2 linked regions of the Ruegeria pomeroyi DSS-3 genome follow. The main gene of each other region encodes a partner of the protein of the gene in region 2 in a complex. Links are inferred from orthologs where the notes say so. Each region holds a gene or a part of one and is shown on either strand. Other genes may lie near its edges.

Evidence for each region.
Region 1: the proteins of tldD (region 2) and SPO_RS17425 are in contact, whole or in part, in a solved structure (PDB 5NJ9), measured with the Escherichia coli proteins. The link is inferred for Ruegeria pomeroyi DSS-3 from one-to-one orthologs.

Annotation. Positions count from the first base shown.
Region 1 is NC_003911.12:3,642,904-3,651,226, reverse strand. The notes cover bases 3,652-6,490. They hold SPO_RS17425 (TldD/PmbA family protein), read right to left. Parts: upstream 5,825-6,490; coding sequence 4,478-5,824; downstream 3,652-4,477. Other genes in these bases: SPO_RS17420 (DUF2125 domain-containing protein), read right to left, coding at 5,951-6,490; SPO_RS17430 (inositol monophosphatase family protein), read right to left, coding at 3,688-4,491. In the rest of the region: mutY (A/G-specific adenine glycosylase), read right to left, coding at 1-29; SPO_RS17450 (DUF721 domain-containing protein), read left to right, coding at 111-617; SPO_RS17445 (DsbA family protein), read left to right, coding at 632-1,300; lpxK (tetraacyldisaccharide 4'-kinase), read right to left, coding at 1,303-2,304; SPO_RS17435 (3-deoxy-D-manno-octulosonic acid transferase), read right to left, coding at 2,291-3,520; more of SPO_RS17420, read right to left, coding at 6,491-7,477; SPO_RS17415 (SDR family oxidoreductase), read left to right, coding at 7,609-8,323.
Region 2 is NC_003911.12:3,281,617-3,290,013, reverse strand. Bases 2,325-5,237 are described here. They hold tldD (metalloprotease TldD), read right to left. Parts: upstream 4,536-5,237; coding sequence 3,114-4,535; downstream 2,325-3,113. Other genes in these bases: coxB (cytochrome c oxidase subunit II), read left to right, coding at 4,713-5,237; dprA (DNA-processing protein DprA), read right to left, coding at 2,325-2,889. In the rest of the region: topA (type I DNA topoisomerase), read right to left, coding at 1-1,577; more of dprA, read right to left, coding at 1,741-2,324; more of coxB, read left to right, coding at 5,238-5,549; cyoE (heme o synthase), read left to right, coding at 5,637-6,593; SPO_RS23225 (hypothetical protein), read left to right, coding at 6,590-6,757; SPO_RS15575 (cytochrome c oxidase assembly protein), read left to right, coding at 6,757-7,332; SPO_RS15570 (cytochrome c oxidase subunit 3), read left to right, coding at 7,355-8,170; SPO_RS15565 (SURF1 family protein), read left to right, coding at 8,356-8,397. UniProt on the Escherichia coli protein: Metalloprotease involved in CcdA degradation. Suppresses the inhibitory activity of the carbon storage regulator (CsrA).

The sequences.
Region 1 (8,323 bases), 360 kb from region 2 along the record:
CTCACGTCAAAGTGTTGGAGGTCGCGCACGAAATCTTCCTCTCATCTTTCGGTTTCACTGGTGCCCCGGTGTCTGAGCCTTAGAATAGCGGCAACAGAGTCGGATACCAGATGACAGGCAGACGTTCCTCGACCCGTGGCTTCAAGCGCACCGCCAGCGTGCTGGGTGACCAGATTCGCCGCACTGGCGAAACGCGCGGTTTTGCGGTGGGTCGGGTGCTGACCCATTGGGCCGAGATCGTCGGACAGGATCTGGCCGCGATCGCCCGTCCGGTCAATATCGGTTATGGCAAGGGCGGCTTTGGGGCGACGCTGACCGTGCTGACCACCGGTGCCCAGGCACCGATGCTGGAAATGCAGAAGGAACAGCTGCGTGAACGGGTGAACGCCGCCTATGGCTATAACGCCATCAGCCGGGTCCGCATCACCCAGACGGCGCCGACCGGTTTTGCCGAGGGTCAGGCCACCTTCGAGCACCGCCCCAAGGCCGCCACCAGCGCCCCGCGTCCCGAAATCGTGGCCGAGGCCGCGCGGGTGGCCGACGGCGCCAAAGATGAAGATTTGCGCGCGGCCCTTGAAAGGCTGGCCCAGAACGTTTTATCGAGACAGAAATCTTGAGAAAGGGCAGAAAGATGAACCGTTTGGGAACCTTGGTCTTTGCCGGTGTGGCGATTGCGGCGGGGGCCTATTGGCTGACCTTGCCGTCACAGGGCAACCTGCCCGCCAACCCGCTTGTCGGCAGCGCCGAGGCGCAGCAGGCCGAGATCGACACCTCGAGCATTGTCGAGATGGTGCAGGGCGCCGAGGACGCGCCGGTCGAGGTCATCGAATATGCCTCGTATACCTGCCCGCATTGCGCGGCGTTTCACGAAGGCCCCTACAAGAAGCTCAAGGCCGATTTCATCGACACCGGCAAGGTGCGTTTCATCTATCGCGAGGTGTATTTCGACCGCTACGGTCTCTGGGCCTCGATGGTGGCGCGCTGTGCGGGCCCCGAGAAATTCTTTGGCATCTCCGACCTGATCTACAAGGGGCAGGCCGAATGGTCGCGTGCCGGTGGCCCGGCCGAGATCGCCGAGGAGCTGCGCAAGATCGGCCGCCTGGCCGGGATCGAGAATGACAAGCTCGAGGCTTGTCTGGGCGACGCCACCAAGGCGCAGACCCTGGTCGCATGGTACCAGGAACACGCGACCCGGGATGACATCAACTCGACCCCCAGCTTCATGATCAACGGCAAGAAGGTCGAGAACCAGGCCTATGACGGGTTCAAGGCACTGATCGAGGCCGAACTGGGCAACTGAGCCTAAGGCGGGGGCGGCGCTGCGGCCAGCAGGATGGCGCGCAGCCTGTCCTCCTCCGCTACCTCCAGCCGGACGGGCAGGGTGATGACCTTGGAGCGGAACGCGGGCGGCAGGCGCACGGCATCCTTCTCGGTCGTCACCAACTGGGCACCCAGAAGCCGCGCTTCGTTTTCCAGCCGGGTCATCAGCGCCGGTGTCAACGGCTGGTGATCGTCCAGCGCCTCGGCCCGGCGCAGATCGGCGCCCTCGGCCCGAAGCGTGCGAAAGAACTTGGCCGGGTTGCCGATCCCGGCAAAGGCCAGCACCGGGGTCGCGGCCCAGTCCATACCGGTGCGCAGCGGCTTCAGCTCGGCAGTGACCAGCGGCACACTCAGCGCGGCGCCCCAGGTGTCGCGAAACTGCTCCTGTGCCTGTGCATCTCCCAGGGCCAGAACCAGATCGGCACGGGCAAGACCTGTTGCCACAGGTTCTCGCAGAGGGCCGGCGGGAATGCAGCGACCGTTGCCGAACCCTTGCGCCGCATCCACCACGACAATCGAAAGATCCTTGGCGACGCTCGGGTTCTGGAACCCGTCATCCAGGATGATCACGCTGGCCCCCGCCGCCGCTGCTGCGCGGGTGCCTGCGGCGCGATCCTTGGCCACCCAGACCTCGGCAAAGGCAGCCAGCAGCAATGGCTCGTCGCCCACCTGCTCGGCGCGGTGGCGGCGCGGATCGACCTGCACCGGGCCTTCGAGCGTACCGCCATAGCCACGGGTGACCACATGCGGTTCGTGCCCGGCATCGCGCAGCCGTTCGGCGACCCAGATCGCGCTGGGGGTCTTGCCGGTGCCGCCCGCGTTCAGGTTGCCGATGCAGATCACCGGTACCGGCACCGAAACCGGATCGCCCTTTGCCAGCCGACGCGCGGTGGCGCGGGCATACAGCGCGCCCAGCGGTGCCAGCAGCCGCGACTGCCAGCCCGGATGCGCGGGATCGTTCTGCCAGAACTCAGGTGCTCGCATGAACTGCCTTTCGCCGGTCCAGCCGGTCCTGCACCATTTCGATCAACGAGTCGGTCAGATGCGCGGTTTCGGTGGCCACCTGCCAACCGGCCAGCGCCATGCGCGCTGCCGCATCCGGGGCCAAAAGGTCGACGACCTCGCGCCCCAGCGCCTCGGCATCGCGCACCGAGCGCGCGGCACCGGCCGAGGCCAGCCGCACATATGTCTCCATGTGAGCACGCACATTCGGACCGTAAAGCAGCGCCGACCCAAGTGCCACCGCCGTCAGCGGATCGCGCCCGCCGGTGCCGAACTCGAGAGAGCTGCCCATGAATGTCAGCGGCGAGATCCGGTACCAAAGGCCCAGATCCTCGGCATGGGCGCTGATCACCACCTGGGTCGAATCCTCGATCCGGTCGCCCGCATCCCAATCGGCGCAGCGCAAATCCATCGCCTCAAGCCGGGCGCGCAGCGGTTCCGCCTCGGCCGGGTCGGCCACATGCACGATCAGCAAGAGCCGGTGCAGCAGCCGCAGCGCGTGGCGATGCGCGGTCAGCACCGAGATGAACTCCTTGGGCTGGGTCCAGGCCGACAGCCAGACCGGCCTGCCGCCCAGTGTCGCGTTGGTCTCGACCAGTTCCTCTTCTGGCCAGGGTGGCGGGTTGGCGCTGACCTGCAGCGGGCTTGAGACACGCACCTTGGCTGGCGGGATGCCAGCCCGGCGCACATAGCGCGCGGTTGCCTCGCCATCGGTCAGGATCAGGTCGAAACAGTCCAGCATGGTGCGCGTCAGATCGGGCAGCCAGCGGTGGCGGCGGGCCTGCAACTCTCGCTCAGAGACGTCGATCAGCAGCATCGGAATGCCCGCGCTGTCGGTCTCGTCGATCAGGTTGGGTTTCAGCGCTCCGCCCGACCACAGGCACAAATCCGGGCGCCAGTGATCCAGAAACCGGCGGGCTGGGCCCGGATGGTCTTCGGGCAGGACCGAAACCAGACCGCAAGGCGCCATCCAGTCATCGACCCGCGTGTCCGCCGGGATGGTGAACAGCAGGCTCAGATCGGGGCGCTGGGCGACCAGCCGTTCGGACAGATCGCAAAGCGCGGGGAAACGGCCGCGGTTGTTCACATGAATCCAGACCAGTTCACCCTTTGGCCGGGCCGGCATATCCTTGCCCGGCGGATGTACACCACGCCAGCTGAGCACCCGATAGGCCGCAAGGCTGAGAGACCGCGCCATGGCTCAGCCTCGCCCCGATGGTGAACGGCCATCGGATGCGCCGGGTCGCCGGTCGGTCGGGGCGGTGGATGCCATGCGGCGCTCCTGACGGAGAGGGGTTGAAATCGGCGGCACCCTAAGGGTTTGGCGGCCCGGGTCAAGCCATCGGGCGCGCGGGGCTGTTGCCGTCAATGCGCCGCAATACCCGCGCTGGCGGGGTCGAGGGCGCCGAACAGGCCGCGATGCACGGTGTGCCCACCGGCGATGACCCCGTCCAGCCGGGGCTTGGGATTGTTGAAGCGCAGGGCCGCACCGCTCCGGTCGGTACAAAGCCCGCCCGCCTCGCGCAGGATCAACTCGCCAGCAGCGATATCCCATTCCCAGCTGGGCCGCAGGGTCAGCATCCCGTCGAACCGTCCCTGCGCCACCAACGCCAGACGATAGGCAAGCGAGGGGCGATAGTCGCGGTGGAACGCGGGCACCTGGCCCCCGGTCCAGTGTTCCGGCTGCAGGTTGGGGCGCGCGGCAAGAATATGCGCCTGGGCCAGATGCGCAGGCGCCGAGACCCGGATCGGCGCGCCGTTCAGAAAGGCGCCGCCCCCGGCCGAGGCGGAAAACAGCAGGTCGCGCTGGGGCAGATAGACGGCGGCGGCAGTGACCACGCCCCGATCCGCCACCGCCAGCGCATGCGCCCAGGTGCGCGACCCTTCGGCAAAGCTGCGGGTGCCGTCGATCGGGTCGATGATGAAAACGCGGTCGTGATCCAGCCGCGCGGCGGTGTCCTCGGTCTCTTCGCTGAGCCAGCCATAGCCGGGGCGGGCCGCGGGCAGCATCTGCGCCAGCATGGCATTCACCGCCAGATCGGCCTCGGTCACCGGGCCCGCGCCATCGGGTTTGTCCCAGCGCCGGGCGTCACGCCCCGAATAGCGGGTGGCGATCTGCCCGGCCTCGCGGGCGGCGCGGATCAGCAGGTCGACGTCAGTTTCCGGCAAGCGTCATCCCCTCGATCAGGATCGACGGCACCACCCGCGTCAGCCAGGGCCGGGCATCGTTTGCCGGGATCATCCCCAGCAGCATGTCGCGCAGATTGCCCGCGATGGTGCATTCGTTGACCGGATAGGCGATCTGGCCTTTCTCGACCCAGAACCCCGAGGCCCCCCGCGAGTAATCGCCGGTGTTGGGGTTGATCGTCGATCCGATCAGCGAGGTCACCAGCAGCCCGGTTCCCATGTCGCGGATCAGATCGTCGCGGCTGGCCGTGCCGGGCGTCAGCGTCAGGTTCCAGTTGCTGGGCGAGGGCGGACCCGACACGCCACGGGTGGCATTGCCGGTCGAGGCCAACCCCAGCTTGCGTGCGCTAGCCAGGTCCAGCGTCCAGCCGGTCAGCACCCCGTCTTCGACAATGGCGCGGGCCTGCGTCGGCAGGCCCTCGGCATCGAAGGGGCGCGATCCAGAGACACGCGGGCGATGCGGATCTTCGATCAGCGACAGGGCAGCGGGCAGCACCTGCTCGCCCAGATTGTCCTTGAGCCAGGACGAGCCGCGCGCGACAGAAGCGCCATTTGCCGCCGCCAGAAGATGCCCGATCAGCGAGGCTGAAATGCGTTCATCAAACAGCACCGGATAGCTGCCGGTCGCCGGTTTGCGCGCCCCTTGCAGGGCCACCGCTCGTTCGCCGGCGCTGCGGCCGATCTCTTCGGGGCTGCGCAGGTCGGACTGATAGGTGCGGCTGTCGCCATCGGCGTCCCGCTCCATCCCCGTTCCGCTGCCCGAAATCGCCACGCAGGAAAGCGAACGCACACTGCGCCCGTAGCCGCCGGAAAACCCGTTGGTGGCGGCCAGGTGCACATGGTGCTGACCGTAAGCGGCGGCGGCATCCGACACCTGGGTCACGCCGCTTACCGCTGCGGCGGCGGTCTCGGCGGCCAGCGCGTCCTGCATCAGTGCCTGAGGGTCGGGTTCGGCGGCAGGGTCACGCAGGTTCAGCGCGGCAAGGTCCCAGCCGCGCGCCAGCTGATCGGGCTCGGCCAGCCCGGCATAGGGGTCCTCAGGGGCCTCGCGTGCCATCGCCACAGCGCGCTCCGCCATTGCGGCCAGCGCCTCGGGGCGGCTGTCCGAGCTGGACACGATCGCCTGCCGCTTGCCGACGAACACCCGCAGGCCCAGATCGGTCCCCTCAGAGCGTTCGGCATGTTCCAACGCGCCGCCGCGCACCTCGACCGAGACCGATGTACCCTGCACCACCAGCGCGTCGGCGGCTTCGGCGCCAGCCTGGCGGGCGGCGTGCAAAAGGGCGTGGCTGAGGTCTTCGGCCTTGTGCGGCATGGGCTGTCCTTTGCTGTTGTCAGGGAGGTAGCCCCCGCCGCCGCCCGCTGCAAGCCCCATGGGGCGCGGCGCGGGCGACCGGGGTGTCAACGGGGCGCGCAGCCGATGCACGCGCCCCAAAGGCGGTTACTTGATGCGCTGACCGTTGGCCAGCACATGACCCTGTTCATTGATCTCGATCTTCGAGTTCAGCGTATCGGGCGCATCGCCGGGCACCGCCAGCATGCCCATCATCATCCGCGCGCCCATGGCGTCATCCTCCGAGACGAAGCCCATCGCGATCAGCTTGTCCAGCAGCGCATTTGCCCCTGTCAGCGTCAGGTTGGCCACACCAGAGGGTGCGGGCATCCCGCCAAAGGACTCGTAGTCGGAATTGTCGAAGGTGAAGGCGCCGGTGCCGGTCAGCTTGGCCCCCACCAGCGAGACCAGCAGCTGGTTGATGGTCAGCTCGTTCAGCTCGCCCGGGGCACCGCCGGTCGCCTCGAGCGTTTCTGCTACGGTCGGATCGAGGAAATCGACCAGAACCGTCGCCAGGCCCGACAGGTCAAGCACCACGGTCGCCGGATCGCGCGGCAGGGCGCCGGCGGGGTCGAACATGCCCCAGATCATGTCGGACATGGTGAAATCGGTCAGGTTCATGCCAAAGCTGAAGGGTTGCGGATCGTCGCCCGCCTGCGTGGGGATATCCAGCTTGAACCCCGATTCCGCCATGGCCAGATCAATGGGAAACGGCAGGTCCTGCGTCGTCATCGAAATCTGCGACTGGCGGCCCTTGAGGTCATAGACCACATGGCCCGCGTCCATCGCGATCCGGAAATCGCCGCCCTGCGAGGAAGAGGTCCAGGCAAACTCCTCGCCATCGCCCTTGGCGGCCACATTGCCGCTGCCGGCGCCATAGCTCATCAGCGCGTCAAAGGCGAAGCCCGACTTCAGCATGTCCGAGAAGTTGGTCGCATCAAAACTGGTCGGCAGGCTGCCGCTCCCCGAATAGCTGACATCCGACAGCGTGCCCGAGAAGTTCCCCGCATCGTCCGAGTCCGGGTCGTCGAAGGACAGCGCATAGGTCAGGCCCGCTGCGGTGAAGCTTTGCACCAGATCGCGCATCTCGCCCAGGCTCATCTGCGATGTGCCGCTGACAGAGGTCATTTCCATCAGGAAGCTTATGGCGTCGGCGGGCATCGCCTCGCCATCGGCCATCAGCGAGGCAAGCCGCACACTGATCTGATCGGCGTTGTAATCATAGGTGATGTTGTCCGGATCGCCGCTTGCAACCATGGACATGTTGCGGTTGGCATAGGTGACGGTGCCGGTCACCGGCGCCTCATCCTCGACACTCATAGTGAAGGAAAGCGGGAATTCTTCTGGCAGGCCGATCCGGACTGTGCCGTCACCCTGATCGGTCAGGGTGATCTGCGGCATCGAGAACGACATCGCGCTGTCCTGTTCCGGCATGTTCATGGACATGGCGAAATCGGCGATGGTCAGCGTGTCACCCGATCTGCTTTCCGTGCCTGCGACGTCATAACCCATGCCGCCGAGATAGGCGTTCCAGTCGGCCCAGACCTGATCGGCGGTCAGGTCCGCCCAGGCGATCTGGGTTGAAATGGCATAAACAAGAACGGCGCCGGACGTGCGGCGTAGAAAAACGGGCATCAGAAGAACCTCTCTGGATCAATTTCGCGCCTATCGTGTTGCGGCAAGGGGCGGGCGTCAAGGGGGGCAGGCACTGGATCCTTCCCCTGTCCCGGCGTAGGACTGGCGCAGCAGACATGGGAGGAAGATGCATGACCGCAGTGAAAGGAAAAACCGTTCTGATCACAGGCGCAAGCCGGGGGATCGGGGCCGAGGCGGGGCGTGTCTTTGCCCAGGCCGGGGCCAATGTCGTATTGCTGGCGCGCAGCGCCGAGGCACTGGCCGCGCAGGCGGCAGAGATCGGCGATCGCGCGCTGGCCCTGGCCTGCGACGTGGCCGACGCGGCGCAGGTGGCAGGCGCGGTGAACGCGGCGGTGTCGCGGTTCGGCGGGCTCGACGTGCTGATCAATAACGCAGGTGTGATCGAGCCGATCTCGCATCTTGCCAGCTCGGACCCCGTCGGGTGGGGCCATGCCATCGATATCAACCTCAAAGGTGTCTATTACGGCATGCGCGCGGCATTGCCGGTGATGCGCAAGGCTGGCGGTGGCACCATACTGACCGTCAGTTCGGGCGCCGCCCATAACCCGGTCGAGGCCTGGAGCCATTATTGCGCCTCCAAGGCCGGTGCAGCGATGCTGACCGCCTGCCTGCATCTGGAAGAGGGGCATCATGGCATCCGCGCCATGGGCCTGTCGCCGGGCACCGTGGCCACCCAAATGCAGCGCGAGATCAAGGGCTCGGGCATCAACCCGGTCAGCCAGCTGGACTGGTCGGCGCATATTCCCGCCGACTGGCCGGCACGCACCCTTTTGTGGATGTGCGGGGCCGAGGCGGACCCGTTTCTGGGAACCGAAATCTCGCTCA
Region 2 (8,397 bases):
ACATATTCCCGGTCCTGGATCGTGGTGATGACCGAGGCATAGGTTGAGGGGCGGCCGATGCCCAGCTCTTCCATCCGCTTGACCAGCGTCGCCTCGGTATAGCGCGGCGGCGGCTGGGTGTGGTGTTGCAGCGCCAGCACCGCCTCGTTCTCGGACAGGATCGCTTCCTTGGCGATCTTGGCGCCCTCGGTCAGCGGGGTATCTCCGGTCGCCCTGGCGAATTGATCGGCCAGCGAAGTCTTGGCAAAAACCGCCTTTTCCCCCATCGAGATCTGGGGCAGGCGCTTGTCCTCGTCATTCTCGACATCGTCGCGCCCCTCTTCGTAGACCCGCAGGAACCCGTCGAACAGCACCACCTGGCCGGTGGCGCGCAGGCCGACCTGGCCATCGGCACTGCCGATCTCGACCGTGGTCCGCTCCAGCCGGGCGGCGGCCATCTGGCAGGCGATGGTGCGTTTCCAGATCAGGTCGTAAAGACGGCGCTGATCCTCGTCCTTCAGCTTCAGCGCGGCGGCGTCCTTGCGCATGTCGGTGGGGCGGATGCATTCATGCGCCTCTTGCGCGTTCTTGGCCTTGTTCTTGTACATGCGCGGGCTGTCGGGCACGTATTCGGCCCCGAACCGGTCGGCAATGGCGTCGCGGGTGGCCATGACCGCCTCGGGCGCCATGTCGATGCCGTCGGTCCGCATATAGGTGATGTGCCCGGCCTCATATAGGCGCTGCGCCGCGCTCATGCAGTGGCGCGCGCCCATGCCGAACTTGCGGCTGGCCTCTTGTTGCAGGGTTGAAGTCATGAAGGGCGCCGAGGGGTTGCGCGCCGCCGGTTTCGCCTCGACCGACTGGATGCTCAGCGCGCGGCTGGTGATCGCCTGCACGGCCAGTTCGGCCTGGGTGGCGTTGGAAATGTCCATCTTGTCGAGCTTGTTGCCCGCCAGCGTGACCAGACGCGCCTCGTAGACCTGGCCGCGCGGGGTTTCCAGCAAGGCCTTGACCGACCAGTATTCCACCGGCTTGAAGGCCTCGATCTCCATCTCGCGCTCGACGATCAGGCGCAGGCAGACCGATTGCACCCGGCCCGCGCTGCGCGCGCCGGGCAGCTTGCGCCACAGTACCGGGGACAGGTTGAAGCCCACCAGATAATCCAGCGCACGGCGCGCCAGGTAGGCCTCGACCAGCGGCATATCGACCTGGCGCGGGTTCTGCATCGCCTTGGTCACCGCGTCCTTGGTGATGGCGTTGAAAGTGACGCGACTGACGGCAGTGCCCTTCTTGATCGAACGGCGCTTGGTCAGCGCTTCCTGCAGGTGCCAGCTGATCGCCTCGCCCTCGCGATCGGGGTCGGTGGCGAGGATCAGTTCGTTGTCCTCGGCCAGGGCGTCAGCGATTGCCTTGACGTGCTTGCGACTGTCGGCGGCAACCTCCCAGGTCATGTCGAAATCATGCTCGGGATCGACCGATCCGTCCTTGGCAGGCAGGTCGCGCACATGGCCATAAGATGCCAGAACCGTGTAGTCCGAGCCGAGATATTTGTTGATCGTTTTTGCCTTGGCAGGGGATTCTACAACAACAACAGGCATTTAGATAGGAACCTCATTCATCGGACACGGCGCGTTCTATGGCGGGGCAACATGTGGGGTGCAAGCCCCGATTGTCAATCGGTGCTGTTTGGGCGCAGTTGTTCCGAGTGTCAGAGGCAGGTGGGACCGGCCCGTCGCAGTCTTGGGTGCGGGCGGGACGGGGTCAGTTGACGCGCGACAGCAGCCCGCCGGCCTGACGGTTGATCCGCCCTTCCAGCTCAAGATCGACCAACACCGGGGCGACCTCGCCCGGGCTGGCGGCCAGATCGCGGATCAGCTGATCCTCGGCCACTGGCGATGGCCCGAGCCGGTCGAGGATCAGGCTGTGCAGCGCCACGGTTTCGCGCAGGCTGCGTTTGGCGGGCGGTGCCGGCTGTTGCATCAGGTCGCACAGGTCGGGTTGCGGTTGCGGCGCTGTCAGGGCAGGCAGGGCAGTGATCACATCCTCGGCATTGCGCACCAAATGGGCGCCGTCGCGGATCAGCATGTTGCAGCCGGCGGCGCGGGCGTCGAACGGGTGACCGGGCACCGCCAGCACCTCGCGCCCCTGGTCCAGCGCGTCGCGCGCGGTGATCAGGCTGCCGGATTTGGCGGCGGCCTCGACCACCACCACTGCCTGGGCCAGGCCCGAGATGATGCGGTTGCGGCGCGGGAAATGGCGCGCCTGCGGGGTCAGGCGCATCGGCTGTTCCGACAGGCGCAACCCGTGCTGCGCGATGTCGGCGGCCAGATGGGTGTTCTCGGCGGGATAGACAGTGTCGACGCCACCCGCCATGACCGCGATGGTGCCGCTGGGCAGCGCCGCAAGATGCGCGGCGGTGTCGATGCCGCGCGCCAGCCCCGAGACCACGACAAAACCGGCGGTGCCCAGATCCTGCGCCAAAGCCCGCGCCATGCGGGTGCCCAGCGACGAGGCATTGCGCGCGCCCACCAGCGCGATCATCGGGCGGCGCAACAGGGCCGGGTCGCCGAGCAGCCACAAGAGCGGCGGCGCATCCGAGATCCCGGCCAGATGAGAGGGGTAGTCGGCATCGCCCAGGCACAAAAGCCGCGCTTTCGCGGCTTTTGCGGCCTTGAGCTCTGCTTCGACAACACCGGGCGGGCATATTTCATAGCCCTCGACCCCGGCGGCACGTGCCACTTCAGGCAGCGCGGCCAGCGCGTTCTGCGCCGTGCCATGCTCGTGCATCAGTCGGCGGAACGTTGTCGGGCCAACTCTGCGCGAGCGCAAAAGGCGGAGCCAGGAAAACCGGTCCTCTTCCGTGGTGGGTGGGAGTGGGGGGTGATAGGAAGAAAACTGTTCCTCGGTCATCCGTCGCTCCGCCTGTTTGCAGAAACAGGTTTACAGCCCGGCTCGTTAACAGGCGGTGAATCAAACTAAATTCTTCGCAGTTTTTTGCGAACCAGGTAGTGGGAACGAGGTAACTATCTGAAATTGCGAATTTTAAATCGGTATCTCAAGAGCGAGTTTATGCGCAGCCTCAAGCCGTAAGGGAGAATCGGCGGCAAAAACGTTTACCTTGCCGCCGTCCCGGGTCACGCGGCCGAGCCGCCCACTGTCAGCCCATCCATCAGCACCGTGGGCTGGCCCACGCCCACCGGTACCCATTGGCCGTCCTTGCCGCAGGTGCCCATGCCGGGATCGAGCGCCATGTCATTGCCCAGCCCCCGGATGCGTTGCAACGCCGAAGGCCCGTCGCCGATCAGCGTGGCCCCCTTGACCGGCGCGCCGATGCGGCCGTTGCGCACCCGGTACGCCTCGGTGCACGAGAACACGAACTTGCCATTGGTGATGTCGACCTGACCGCCGCCGAATCCCACCGCCCAGATGCCGTCCTTGATCTCGGCCACCAGATCGGCGGGGTCGGCATTGCCGCCCAGCATCACCGTATTGGTCATGCGCGGCATCGGTTTATGGGCATAGCTCTGGCGCCGTCCGTTACCGGTTGGCTCAACTCCCATAAGGCGGGCGTTCTGGCGATCCTGCATGTATCCGGTCAGGATGCCGTCCTCGATCAGCACCGTCCGGCGCGAGGGCGTGCCCTCGTCATCGACGGTGATCGAGCCGCGCCGGTCGGGCAGGGTGCCGTCATCGACCACGGTGACCCCGCGCGCGGCCACCTGCTGCCCCATCAGCCCGGCAAAGGCCGAGGTGCCCTTGCGGTTGAAATCACCCTCCAGCCCGTGCCCGATCGCCTCGTGCAGCAGGATGCCGGGCCAGCCGGGGCCAAGCGCCACCTCCATCACCCCGGCAGGCGCCGGTTCGGCATCGAGGTTCACCAGCGCGATACGCAGCGCCTCGCGCGCCTGCGCCTGCCAGGCCTCGGGGGCGATCAGCCCGTCCAGTCCGACCCGGCCACCGCCACCGGCGCTGCCGCTCTCGCGCCGTCCGTCGCGCTCGACGATGACCGAGACGTTGACCCGCGTCATGGGCCGCACATCTCGCAGATGCACCCCGTCAGGGCGCAGGATCTCGACCTCTTGCAGCGAGGCCATGATCGAGGCCGAGACCTGGACCACCCGCGAATCGAGATCGCGGGCAAAGGCGTCGATCTCGCGCAGGGTCTCGACCTTGACCGGGAATGCGGCCGAGTCGATAGGATCGTCCTCGGTATATAGCTTGCGATTGGTGCGGGCCGGGGCGCCGGCCAGGGTGCCGCCGCCATCGCCCACCGCCAGGCGCGCGGTCTCGGCCGCGCGCCGCAAAGAGGGAATCGAGACATCGGTGGAATGGGCATATCCCGCCACCTCGCCCTTGACGGCGCGCAGGCCGAACCCTTCGGATGCATCATACGAGGCCGAGCGCAGCCGACCGTCGTCAAAGCTCAGCGCTTCTGATTTGCGGCGCTCGACGAACAGTTCGCCATCCTCGGCCCCGTCGGTGGCCGCCCGCAGAACGGCCAGCGCCTCGTCCTGCGGAAGGGCTGTTTCAAAGGGTCGAAAAGGGTCTTGCGCCATGATTTGCGGCCTCGTTGTTTGATCCAGATCAAAAATAGCGTCTGTTTGACGCAAGCATTTTGCTTTATCTGCCTCCGGGAATATGATTTTTAACGCGACCAAAGACAACGGGCGGGGTGTGTTTCGATTCACGGACCCCCCGGTCAGGGACGCAAGATCAAACGATCAGGACAGAACATGAAGAACGCTTTGACGCTTTCGGCGCTTCTCGCCGCACTTTCGAGCCTGCCCGCGGCGGCGCAGGAGCTGGAGATCATCGGCAAACCGGTCGACGGCGGGATGGGCTTTCAGCCCGCCGCAACCGAACTGGCGCGCGACCTGCAATGGCTGGATGGCATGATTCTGGTCATCATCACCGCCATCTGCCTGCTGGTCGCGGCGCTGCTGGTCTGGTGCATCGTGCGGTTCAACAGCCGCGCCAATCCGACCCCGGCGAAATTCTCGCATTACACGCCGGTAGAAATCCTCTGGACCGTCGGGCCGATCGTGATTCTGCTGTTCATCGGCTCCTACTCGCTGAAAGAGCTGTTCGACCAGCAGGAAATCCCCGAGGGCGAAATCAACATCAAGGTGACCGGCTACCAGTGGTACTGGGGCTATGACTATACCGACGAGGGCTTCGGCTTTGAAAGCTTCATGCTGGGCCGCGACGCGTTGGAAGAGCATGGCTATAGCCAGGATGAATACCTGTTGGCCACCGATACCGCCGTTGTCGTGCCCGTCGGCAAGGTCGTGGTGATGAACGTGACCGGGGCCGACGTGATCCATTCCTGGACCATCCCCGCCTTTGGCGTGAAGCAGGACGCGGTGCCGGGCCGTCTGGCGCAGCTGTGGTTCAAGGCCGAAAAGGAAGGCATCTATTTCGGCCAGTGCTCCGAGCTTTGCGGCAAGGACCACGCCTATATGCCGATCACCGTCAAGGTGGTCAGCGAGGCGGAATATGCCAAGTGGCTGGCCAGCGCCAAGGAAGAATATGCCGGTCTGCCGACCAGCTATCAGGTCGCCTCGAACTGAACCTCGCAGGCGGGGGCCGACCCCGCCAACCGTGACTGACCCGGGCTGCGCGCATGTCGCGCGGCTTTTGCCCCAAGGGACCACCGCATGAGCGACGCAAGCTTCAACGCCAGCACTGCCCGGGCCGCGCACCGCCCGGACGAGGCCGGTTTTGGCGACTATTTCGCCCTGCTGAAACCGCGGGTGATGTCGCTTGTGGTGTTTACCGCGCTGGTCGGCCTGGTGGCCGCACCGGTGTCGGTCCATCCTTTCATCGGGTTTTGCGCCATCCTGTTCATCGCCATCGGCGGCGGCGCTTCGGGCGCGCTGAACATGTGGTGGGATGCCGATATCGACCAGGTGATGAAGCGCACGAAAAAGCGCCCGATCCCCGCCGGCAAGGTCGAGCCGGGCGAGGCGCTGGCGCTGGGCCTTGGCCTGTCGGGCCTGTCGGTAATGATGCTGGCGCTGGCCACCAATGTGCTCGCGGGCGCGTTTCTAGCCTTCACCATCTTCTTCTATGTGGTCGTCTATACGATGTGGCTGAAGCGGACGACGCCGCAGAACATCGTGATCGGCGGCGCGGCGGGGGCCTTCCCGCCGGTGATCGGCTGGATCGCGGCCACGGGCGACATGTCGGTGGAACCCTGGCTGATGTTCGCGCTGACCTTCATGTGGACGCCGCCGCATTTCTGGGCGTTGGCGCTGTTCATGCGCTCGGACTACGACGACGCAGGCGTTCCGATGCTGACCGTGACCCATGGCCGCCGCGCCACCCGCGTTCATATCCTGATCTACACGATCCTGCTGGCGCTGCTGGCGCTGGGCACCGCATTCTCGAATATCGGCGGACCGATCTATCTGGCCGTCGCACTGGTGCTGAACGCGTTGTTCCTGCTGGGGGCCATCCGTATCTGGCGCCGGGACGAGGCCGACAGCGAGGCCGACAACTTCAAGACCGAGCGTGGGTTCTTCAAATTGTCGCTGCTCTATCTGTTCCTGCATTTCGGTGCCATCCTGGCCGAAGCGCTGCTGCGCCCCTATGGGCTGGGAGGCTGGGGATGAGCCTGAACCGCACACATGAGCTGCATCAACGCCGCTTCGGTCGCAACCTGGGTGTTGCGCTGACCCTGGCGGCCTTTATCTTCATCGTTTTCGGCCTGACCGTGGTCAAGGTGACCCGTGGCGATTTCGAACCGCCCCAGGCCAGCGTCGGAGGGCAAGGCTGATGGCTTTGAACGGACCTCAGAAAACCGTTGTTCAACTGGTCAGCGTGGTCGTGGTGATGGGCGGCCTCGCCTGGGCCTCGGTCCCGTTCTATGACTGGTTCTGCCGGGTCACCGGCTTTGGCGGCGCCACCGGCGTGGCCGAGGCCGGATCGGACACCATTCTGGACAAGACCATAAAGGTCCGCTTCGACGCCTCGAAAGAGCGTGGCATGCCTTGGGAATTCCGCCCGGTGCAGACCGAGATGGAACTGCGCATCGGCGAGACCGGGCTGGCCTTTTATGAGGCCTATAACCCCACCGACCGTCCGGTGGCGGGGCAGGCCTCGTATAACGTGGCGCCCTATTCGGCGGGCGGCTACTTCGACAAGATCGCCTGTTTCTGCTTTGAAGAGCAGGTCCTGCAACCCGGCGAGCGGGTGCAGATGCCGGTTACCTTCTTCGTCGACCCCGAGATCGTTAACGACCGGGACGCGAAATATGTGCATACGATCACGCTGTCGTATACATTCTACGAAATCGACCTGCCCGAGGGCTATGCCGCCCTCGACGCAGGTGAAAAAACGAACACGAACTAACGCCGCAAGGTGAGGGACACTTATGGCACACGCTAAGAACCACGATTATCACATTCTGGCCCCGTCGATCTGGCCGCTGATCGGCTCGATCGGTGGCTTTGTCATGTTGTTCGGCGCCGTTCTCTGGATGCACGGGATCACCCCCTACATGTTCTGGGCCGGCTTCATCGCCGTGCTCTATGTCATGTACGCCTGGTGGGCCGAGGTCGTGGCCGAGAGCCGCGTCGGCGATCACACACCCGTTGTCCGCATCGGCCTGCGCTATGGCATGATCCTGTTCATCACCTCCGAGGTGATGTTCTTCTTTGCTTGGTTCTGGTCCTTCTTCAAACATCGCATGTACCCGATGCAGGAATATGTGGGCACCGAGTATGTGGCGCCGAGCATTCATGCGGTCGATCCGTTCCACCTGCCGCTGATCAACACGCTGGTTCTGCTGCTGTCGGGCTGCGCCGTGACCTGGGCGCACCATGCGCTGGTGCATAACAACGACCGCAAGGCGCTGATCCAGGGCCTGTCGATCGGCATCTTCCTGGGCATGATCTTTACCTTGCTGCAAGCCTATGAATATGCCGAGCTGCTGCTGCACGAAGACTGGACCTTTGGCGGCGATCAATTCTACTCGAACTTCTTCATGGCAACCGGTTTCCACGGCATGCACGTGATCATCGGCACCATCTTCCTGGCGGTGTGCCTGCTGCGCGCGCTCAAGGGCGACTTCACCCCGGAGAAGCATATCGGTTTCGAGGCCGCCGCCTGGTACTGGCACTTCGTCGATGTGGTCTGGCTGTTCCTCTTCTTTGCCGTCTACATCTGGGGCCAGTGGCCGCTGCTCTGATCGGCCCGGGCCTTCTGCCTGAAAGACAGACAAAGCCGCCCCAAGGGGCGGCTTTTTCATTCCGGTGCCGGGGGCCCGTGGCCAGAATTGCACCCGATACAATTGTCCGGTTGCAAAGCCCGCCCGTCTCGCCATACCAAGGCACCGGCCCGCGCCGGGCCTTGTGATCCCCGTTCGGAGCCGCCATGCGCCGCGTTCTATTCCTCCTCTTCATCGGCCTCGCGGGC